2 regions of the Arthrobacter sp. GCM10027362 genome follow, and region 1 is predicted to be linked to the other one. Evidence: riboswitches for the same ligand, from Rfam matches in the RefSeq annotation. Region 1 holds a riboswitch; the other holds the start of a gene.
The links. A riboswitch is a leader RNA that binds a small molecule or an ion and turns the genes downstream of it on or off. The one in region 1 is predicted to bind S-adenosylmethionine.

Region 2: another riboswitch for S-adenosylmethionine. It lies ahead of ACFQ36_RS02265 (OsmC family protein); the one in region 1 lies ahead of acs (acetate--CoA ligase).

What each region holds. Positions count from the first base shown of each region.
Region 1 is NZ_JBHTML010000092.1:9,753-13,236, forward strand. It holds gene acs (acetate--CoA ligase) at 25-2,019, opposite strand; SAM riboswitch class I at 2,134-2,233, opposite strand; gene ACFQ36_RS13590 (LysE family translocator) at 2,349-3,032, shown strand; gene ACFQ36_RS13595 (CoA-binding protein) at 3,082-3,484, shown strand, end outside.
Region 2 is NZ_JBHTML010000006.1:28,273-33,768, forward strand. It holds gene ACFQ36_RS02245 (hypothetical protein) at 202-534, shown strand; gene ACFQ36_RS02250 (DUF1684 domain-containing protein) at 713-1,531, opposite strand; gene ACFQ36_RS02255 (metallophosphoesterase family protein) at 1,731-2,255, shown strand; gene ACFQ36_RS02260 (dienelactone hydrolase family protein) at 2,419-3,117, shown strand; SAM riboswitch class IV at 3,293-3,414, shown strand; gene ACFQ36_RS02265 (OsmC family protein) at 3,450-3,989, shown strand; gene ACFQ36_RS02270 (aldo/keto reductase family protein) at 4,133-5,137, opposite strand; gene ACFQ36_RS02275 (sugar O-acetyltransferase) at 5,340-5,496, shown strand, end outside.

The DNA of each region.
Region 1 (3,484 bases):
GCAGGGAAGTTCGGCCACCGGGACCTAGCGGGCCTCGCAGATCGCCTTGATCTCGGCAATGCACGGCTCGTTCTGCAGGCTCGTGGTGTCGCCCAGCGTGGTCCCCTCGAACAGCTGGGTCAGCAGCCGGCGCATGATCTTGCCGGACCGGGTCTTGGGCACGTCCGGAACGAACACGATTTCCCGCGGCTTGGCGATCGGGCCGATCTGGACCGCGACGTGCCGGCGCAGCTCCTCGGCCGTGGCCGCCACCTGCCCCGCAGGCGCCGCGGTGCCGATCAGGGACCTGTCCGACGGGACCACGAACGCGGTGGCGGCATGGCCGGTCTTGGCGTCGTACGTCGGGCACACCCCGGCCTCCACCACGGCCGGGTGGGAGACCAGCGCGGATTCGATCTCGATGGTGGAGAGCCGGTGCCCGGAGATGTTGATGACATCGTCCACGCGGCCGAGGATCCACACGTCCCCGTCCGCGTCAAAGCGGGCGCCGTCCCCGGCCAGGAACCAGCCCTGCGCGGCGTACTTGCGCCAGTAGGAGTCCAGGTAGCGCCGCGGATTGCCCCACACGGTGCGGGCCATCGCCGGCCCGGTCCGGGTGACCACGATGTAGCCCTGCACGTTGGCGGGCACCGTCCGGCCCTCGTCGTCCACGATGTCCACGGCCAGGCCCGGCAGGGCGCGGGTGGCGCAGCCGGGCTTGAACGCGGTGTCCGTCTGGCGCGGGGAGAGCACGGTGGCACCGGTCTCGGACTGCCACCAGGTGTCCACCATCGGCACCCCGCCGGGGGTGTCCCGGCCGACCTGGCTGCGCAGCCACTTCCACGCCTCCGGGTTCACCGCCTCGCCCACGGTGCCGCAGAGCCGGATGGAGGACAGGTCGTACTCGGCCGGGATCCCGTCCGGGAACCAGCCCATCAGGGACCGGACCAGGGTCGGGGCGGTGTAGTAGCTGGTGACCTTGTAGCGCTCGATCACCTCGAAGTGCCGGCCCGGGTGCGGGGTGTTCGGCGTGCCCTCGTAGATGACCTGGGTGACGCCGTTGGAGAGCGGGCCGTAGATCTCGTAAGTGTGCGCCGTGACCCAGGCCAGGTCCGCGGTGCACCAGTGCACGTCCTTCTCCCGCAGGGCCGGGTCCGGGTTCGAGAAGAGGAACTCGTGGCTCCACGAGGCCTGGGTCAGGTAGCCGCCGGAGGTGTGCACCAGGCCCTTGGGCTGGCCGGTGGTGCCGGAGGTGTACATGATGAACAGCGGGGTCTCGGCGTCGAACGCCTCCGGTTCGTGCACGTCGGAGGCGGGGCCGACGACGTCGTCCCACCACAGGTCCCGGCCCTCGACCCAGTCGATGTCCGTGTGGCCGGTGCGGTTGACCACCAGCACGTGCTCGATGGCGTTGTCCCCGGAGACCGCCTCGTCCGCGTTGGCCTTGACCGGCACGGCCGTGCCGCGGCGGAACTGGCCGTCGGTGGTGACCAGCAGCTTGGCGCGGGTGTCCTCGACGCGGAACTTCAGCGCCTCGGCGGAGAAGCCGCCGAAGACCAGCGAGTGCACGGCGCCGATCCGGGCGCAGGCCAGGGTGATGACGATGGTCTCGACGATCACCGGCAGGTAGATGACCACCCGGTCGCCCCGGCCGATGCCCAGCGAGAGCAGCGCGTTGGCGGCCTTGGCGACCTCCTTCTGCAGGTCCGCGTAGGTGACGGCGCGGCGGTCGCCCGGCTCGCCCTCGAAGTACAGGGCCACCTTGTCGCCGCGGCCGGCGGCCACGTGGCGGTCCACGCAGTTGTAGGCCACGTTGAGCCGGCCGCCGGCGAACCACTCGATCTTCGGGACGGTGTACTCGGCGTCCTCGTCCGCGACCTCGGGCCCGCTCAGCCGGCGCGCCGGTTCGAAGGCGTGCGCGGTGTGCCAGGGTTCGGCCCAGTCCAGCCGGCGCGCCGCGTCCTCCCAGAACGCAATGCGCGCGGCCTCGTCCTGTCCGTCCAGCTGCTGCGTTGCTTCGGTGCCGGCAATTACGCCCATGTGTTTGAACCGCCCCTTGTGTGTGCCATTTGCTTGCGTCCCGGACCTGTCGAGGAAGCGACCTGGTCCGTCAACTGCGGCCACGGCGGGACCGGGCGTGCATCTACCGGGGTCTCTCCATCGATCCTGGCGGTAGCACCTACGCGGACCGTGAGGGTCATCGGGGTTGCTGCGGCGTCACAGAGCCAGGTCTCTCAGCCGCTCGGGATGGTTGCTTCAAGGTAACGCCACCGGGTGCGCGGCGGTCAAACCGGTTCCTAACCCGCCGTAACATACGACGGCGCCGGGGCGCGCCCGGCGGCAGTTCCTGCGTCTTCTAGTCTGGATCCGTGACGGTTCTTGATGCCGTGCTGGCTTTCGCCGTGGTGGCGGGGTTGCTGACCCTGGTGCCGGGCCTGGACACCGCCCTGGTCCTGAGGTCCTCGCTGACCCGTACCCGTTCCTATGCGTGGGCCACCGCGCTGGGTGTGGCCACCGGGGCCATGCTGTGGGGCATCGCCGCGGCCGTGGGGATCTCCGCGCTGCTGACCGCCTCGGAGACGGCCTACCGGGTGCTGACCACGGCCGGGGCCGGATACATGCTCTGGCTCGGGGCCTCGATGATCTGGAAGTCCTTCCGCGGGAGCGCCGGGCACGCCGCGGCCGAGGCCCGGGCGCCGGTGGCGGCATCGCCGTGGCAGGGCTGGCTGGTCGGGGCCGGTACCAACCTGCTCAATCCCAAGGTCGGGGTCTTCTACATCGCCGCGATTCCGCAGTTCCTCCCCGCCGGGACCGCACCGCTGCTGATGGGGGCGGTGCTGGCCGGGGTGCACTGTGTGCTGTCCCTGGCCTGGTTCGCGGTCCTGATCCTCGGCGGCGGCTACGCCAGGCGCTGGTTGGCCAGCCCGAAGTCGTTGGCGGTGATCGACCGGGTGACCGGTCTGGTCCTGGTTGCCTTCGGGGGCAAGCTCGTCACCGAGTCGCTGCCATCCGGGGCATCGGCCTTCCGGCCGGTGCCTCCGCGGGTGGGCTGACCTCCCGCGAAGGCTCGCGGCGGGTCCCTAGGCGGCCTAGGCTGGCGGTATGGCACACGTCAACGATCCGGAAGTCATCAGGCGGCTGCTCACGGCGCCGGCACGCTGGGCCGTGGTCGGCCTGTCCGATAATCCGCGGCGGGTCGCGCCGCGAATTGGCCGCTACCTGATGGACACCCTGGGCATGGAGGTCGTGCCGGTGAACCTGGAGGGCGCCGAGGTGTTCGGGCTGAAGGGCTACCGGGAGCTGGCGGACATCCCCGGCGGCGTCGAGGTCGTGGACTGCTTCGTGAACTCGCAGAAGGTCGGCCCGGTGGTGGACCAGGCGATCGAGGCCGGCGCGAAGGCCGTGTGGCTGCAGCTGGGCGTCGTGGACGAGGCGGCGGCCGCCCGGGCCGCGGCGGCCGGGCTCGACGTCGTGATGGACACCTGCCCGGCCATCGAGGCCCCGC
Region 2 (5,496 bases), on a different contig from region 1:
ACGAATTGACTCCCGAGGGATGGCAACCTCGAAAGTCCAGTGCACGTAGGACCGGGAAGCCCCGGAAAAGTACCGGCACCAGTGAGCGGTAAAGGCGAAGAAATACCGGGGCCCGCTGAACCGCTCATTTTGAACCAGGGGGACGCGCCTTCCGCGTCCGGAGCCGCCGGGAATTTCAGAAATTCATGGAAGTCAACTGTCATGAACAATGCAATTACTACGCGCCCGCTGATTCTGGTAACAGGAACCCTGTTGAGCCTTGTCGGGGGCCTGGGATTGGCAGCGCCGGCCAGTGCAAGCACGGACGTGGCCAGCAGCGTAACCAGCGTTTCGACGCCGGCCCATTACGGTGACCACTACGGCCATCACCGGCATCACAGGCACCATCACAAGCACCATAACCGGTGCCATCACCACCACTACTGGGACAGCCACCGCGACCACAAGTGTCGGCACCACCACAAGCGGGATTGGGACAGCTCCAAGGTCAATTTCTTCGCTGGAGACTATAGCGTCACAGTTGGTGTTTTTTAGGAAATAGATTGGAAGATTGAACGTCTGCGGCTCAGCGGGTTTTCCGCCGGGTCGCAGACGCTTCACGTTAATTCAGTTAATGTAATGGAAGCAACGGGAGGGCCGGTTTCTTCGCCCCTCCCGTTTCGTACCGGCGGCGGCCAAATACTTCGTCCGCCGCCCCGAGGGACAGGATTCATCAGCGGAACCGCCGTTCCCCGGCCTCCACCGCGGCGTCCACGAAGTTTCCCTCGATCGGGCGCGGGCAGATGCCGAAGTCCGTGAAGGCGCTGGGGAAATTGATGGCGCGGTTGAAGTCGATGGTCACGGTGCCGTCCACTGCCGGCCGGCTGGTCACCACCTGGCGCCAGCCGGCCGTCGATTCCCCGTTGGTCCGGTCATGGAAGGTGAGCCGGAGCGTGCCGAGCTTCTCCGGCTCGGCCACCAGGATATGGGCGCGGCCGTCGAGGCTGAACTCGACGGTGCCGACGGCGGTGGCGACACCGCCGACCAGCGGATTGGAGGTTTCAATGTCCACTTGGCGCGGCCGGTCGTACGCCTCGAAACGGCCCGTGAGCACCAGGTCCGGGTTGTAGGGAAAGGTCGGAACGCCGTTGAACCCGGTGAACACCGGCGAAGCGTTGTCCCGGGTGCGCACCGCGTAGCGGTTCCCGCGCACGGCAAGTTCGACGACGATGCTGCCGTACCGCACCCAGTTCAGCGACTCCTCATCCGCCAAGGCGGCAGTGAAGGTGCCGGCAACGGGTTTTCCGCTGTCCACGAAGACCAACCCGTCCCCGGCCACGGCCGTTAAGGCAGCCGAACCGCCCTCGGAGGAGACACCGTCGGCACTCCACAATCCCGGGACCAGCTCCAGCGCGGAGGGCCTGGCGGGCAGCCACTGCAGCGAGGTCAGGGTCAGCCATCCGTGGTCGGCGGCCAGGGCCTTGTCCCGGCCGGCGCGGAAGCGCTTCCAGCGTTCGACGAGGGCATCGGGGGATTGGGCGGCGGGGTTCATGCTGTGCAATAACACGGCGCCGCCCGGGCGTTATTCCGGGTTGGAGGGCCTCGCCCCAACTTCGCCGCCCCGGGGCACCGCCGGTGCTGGAGTCCCGGACGCCCACCGGAATTGGAAGGCCGTCCGCTTCCCGGCATTGGCCCGGAGCGGGGACGTGGGGTTGGCTGACAATATTCGGGCCGGATGGGAAAATGCCCGCATGTCCGCCCGCCTGCTGTTCCTTGCCGATACCCATGTGCCCAAGCGGGCCCGCGGCCTGCCGGCCGCCGTCTGGGACGCCGTCAAACGGGCGGATGTGGTGTTCCACGCCGGGGACTGGGTGTGCGTGGAGCTGCTGGACGAGCTGCGGCTGCGCGCCGTGCAGCTGGTGGGGGTGTACGGCAATAACGACGGCGCTGCACTGCGGGCGCGGCTGCCGGAGGTGGCGCGGGTGGAACTCGAAGGCGTGCGCTTCGCCATGGTGCACGAGACCGGGCAGGCCCGCGGGCGGGAAGCCCGCGCGGATGAGCGGTTCCCGGATGCGGACGTGCTGGTTTTCGGACACAGCCACATTCCGTGGGACACCGTAACGCCGCGTGGGATGAGGCTGCTGAATCCCGGTTCGCCCACCGACCGGCGGCGGCAGCCGTTCTGCAGCTACCTGACTGCTGTGGCGGAGGCGGGACAGCTGCGCGACGTGGAACTGATCCCGCTGCCGGCCGCCGGACGGCCCGCTCCAGGCTGACCGCCCGCCGGTTTGCCCTCGAATCGGGACCACGCTGCATTCCACAGCGGCAGCAGAATCTCTTTTCAAGGGGAAATCCGGCCGGTTCCTGATACGGGACGCGAGTGCCGCACCGGCGGCGGAGTCGATACTGTGGCAACGCCCCAATCTTCGAGGAGGAACCTTGGCCCGGCAGACCCCGCACCAGAACGTCACCTTCCCCTCCGCCGGAGGCGAGGCCCACGGCTACCTGGCCCTGCCGGAGTCCGGCAAGGGCCCGGGAGTGATCGTCATCCAGGAATGGTGGGGGCTGGTGGACCACATCCGTGACGTCGCGGACCGGCTGGCCGCCGAGGGATTCGTGGCGCTGGCGCCGGACCTGTACGGCGGCCGCATCGCCCACGACCGCGCCGAGGCCGCCGAAATAATGGCCAAGCTGCCGGAGGATGAAGGTGCGAGGCTGCTGGCCGGGGCCGTGGACTATCTGCTCTCCAGCGATGCGGTGACCAGCTCGACGGTGGGGGCCATCGGCTTCTGCATGGGCGGCGGCTTCGTCCTGGCGCTCGCCGCCCAACAGGGCGAGCGCATCAGCGCCGCGGTGCCGTTCTACGGGGTGGGCCGGGGCGTGCCGGATTCCTTCAAGGGCGTGCGCGCGGCCATCCAAGGCCACTACGGGGAGCAGGACAGGTCCTACCCGGCGGAGAAGGCCCGGGCTCAGGCGGAGCAGATCCGGCGCGAGTCCGGCACCGAAGTCACATACTACTTCTACGACGCCCCGCACGCCTTCCACAATGACCAGAACCCTGCCGGCAATTACCGTCCGGCCGAGGCCAGACTGGCTTGGAGCCGGGCAGTCCAGTTCCTCAAAGACAAAGTCCGCTAGCCTCCCCCTTCACAAATTGGTCATTTGGTGTCGCCTCCCGGCGGAAGTTGGTCAATAGATGCCGCCTCCCGGCAAATAGTGGACGCTGCCTGAGAACTGGCACCGGCGTCGGCTGTATTGCGCCGTGTTACCGGTTGCTTGCCGCCGTTGCCTGCAGCTTCCAAGATGGGAACGGAATCAAGAGTCCCAACGACAAGCCCTGGCTGGTTGGGCGGCAACCCTCATCGCTGTAGTGGGGTGCCCCAGGTGACGATTCGGCGCAGCCCGGCGAGGGACCGGGCCGCGTAAGTATGGCGCCGTGCCTGGCATGCGCCACGACACGAAGGAACATCATGACCGAAACCGCAGTACGGGACCTGGCCGAAGACCGCGCCGCACGACTGGACGAGGCCGGCAGGTTCTGGAGCCGCAGGATTGCCGAGGACACCGCCAATGCCCGGCTGAGCTTCAAGACGGCCGGCGACGGCGTAGGGGCGGTGGCCACCCGCGTCACCGCCGGCAGGCACGAATTCAGCGTGGATGAGCCGGCCGGGTTGGCCGGCGACGATGCCGCAGCGAGCCCGGTGGAGTACGCGCTCGGCGCGCTGATCTCCTGCCAGGTGGTCGTGTACCGGCTGTACGCGCACCAGCTGGGCATCCAAATTGATGAAATCAGCATCGCTGCCGAGGGTGATCTTGACGTACGGGGCTTGTTCGGCGTCGACGACCAGATCCGTCCCGGGTTCGAGGCCGTGCGCCTGAAGGTTAACATCACCGGCCCCGAGACCCGGGAACGCTACGAGGAGCTGCGCCGGACCGTGGATGCCCACTGCCCGGTCCTCGACCTCTTCGCCAATCCGACCCCGGTCAGCATTGAGGTAACCAAGAACTAGCCGGACGTGTGCAGGCCGGCCGATACTGCCGGCCGGCCTGCACGCAGACTCCGGCCGGTCTTTGCCGAGTCCACCCGCCTGCTGCCCAATTCTTCCAGGCGGGCAGCAGACAGTGCCCAATTTTTTGCCGGGGGCCGGCGGGGTCAGGCGAGGCGGGCTGCAGGCGGCCTGGTCCTGGCCGGGTCCCGCTCGGCCAGCCCGCCCAGGATCTCGTCGATCCGGGCCATGGTCTCCGCGTCCAGCCGCACGCCTGTGGCCTTGACGTTCGAGCTGACCTGCTCCGGTCGGGAGGCGCCGATGATGGCGGAGGCGACATTGAGGTTCTGCAGCACCCAGGCCACGGCCAGCTGGGCCATGGTCAGGCCGGCCTCCTGGGCGACCGGCTGCAGGCGGTGCACCGCGGTGAGCACATCGTCACCGAGCCAGCGCCTGATCATGTCTGCGCCACCCTTCTCGTCTGCCGCGCGGCTCCCGGGCGGCACCGCCGCACCGGGCTTGTACTTGCCGGTGAGTACACCTTGGGCCACCGGCGACCAGACGATCTGGGAGATGCCCAGGTCTTCCGAGGCCGGCACCACTTCGTCCTCGATCACCCGCCAGAGCATGGAGTACTGCGGCTGGTTGGACACCAGCTGGAAGCCCAGGTCCGCGGCCAGGGCATGGCCGTCGCGCAGCTGGTCTGCGGTCCACTCGCTGACCCCGATGTACAGGGCCTTGCCGGCCCTGACCACGTCCGCGAAGGCCTGCATGGTTTCCTCCAGCGGCGTTTCGACGTCGTAGCGGTGGGCCTGGTAGAGGTCCACGTAGTCGGTCTGCAGCCGGCGCAGCGAGCCGTTGATCGATTCCATGATGTGTTTGCGGGAGAGCCCGGTGTCGTTGTGGCCCTTGGGCCCGGTGGGGAAGTAGACCTTGGTGAAGATCTCCAGGGATTCCCGCCGCTCGTCCTTCAGCGCATTGCCCAGCACCGTCTCGGCCGCCCCGTTGGCGTAGACATCGGCGGTGTCAAAGGTGGTGATGCCGGCGTCGAGCGCCTCATGCACGCAGGCGGTGGCGACGTCGTTTTCCACTTGGGAACCGTGCGTGAGCCAGTTGCCGTAGGTGATTTCCGAGATCTTCAGCCCGCTGTTGCCCAGATACCTGAATTCCATGCCCCCAAGCTAGCAGCCAAGGGTCCCGCCGCGAGCGAAGTGAGCGGTCAGGGGAGCTGCCCGGGGTCCCCGCGCGCACAGCGTGCGGGCAGGCGGTGAGCGGGCTGCGGCATCCCGGCGGCGCCGGGTCTACCGCCGGCGGGTCCGCAGCGGCAGGATGGTCTTCACCGGGGAGCCGGCCGGCACAGGGAAAGGAAGCGGGATGACCGACTACTTCAAGGACGATCCAAGGACCCAGCAGGAGCGGATGCTGGCCGGGGACCTGTACATTGCCGATGATCCGGTGCTGGCCCGCGCCAACCGGGACGCCGTCCGGATTGCCGCCGAATACTCGAGGATCTGGCCTGCCCATCCCGACA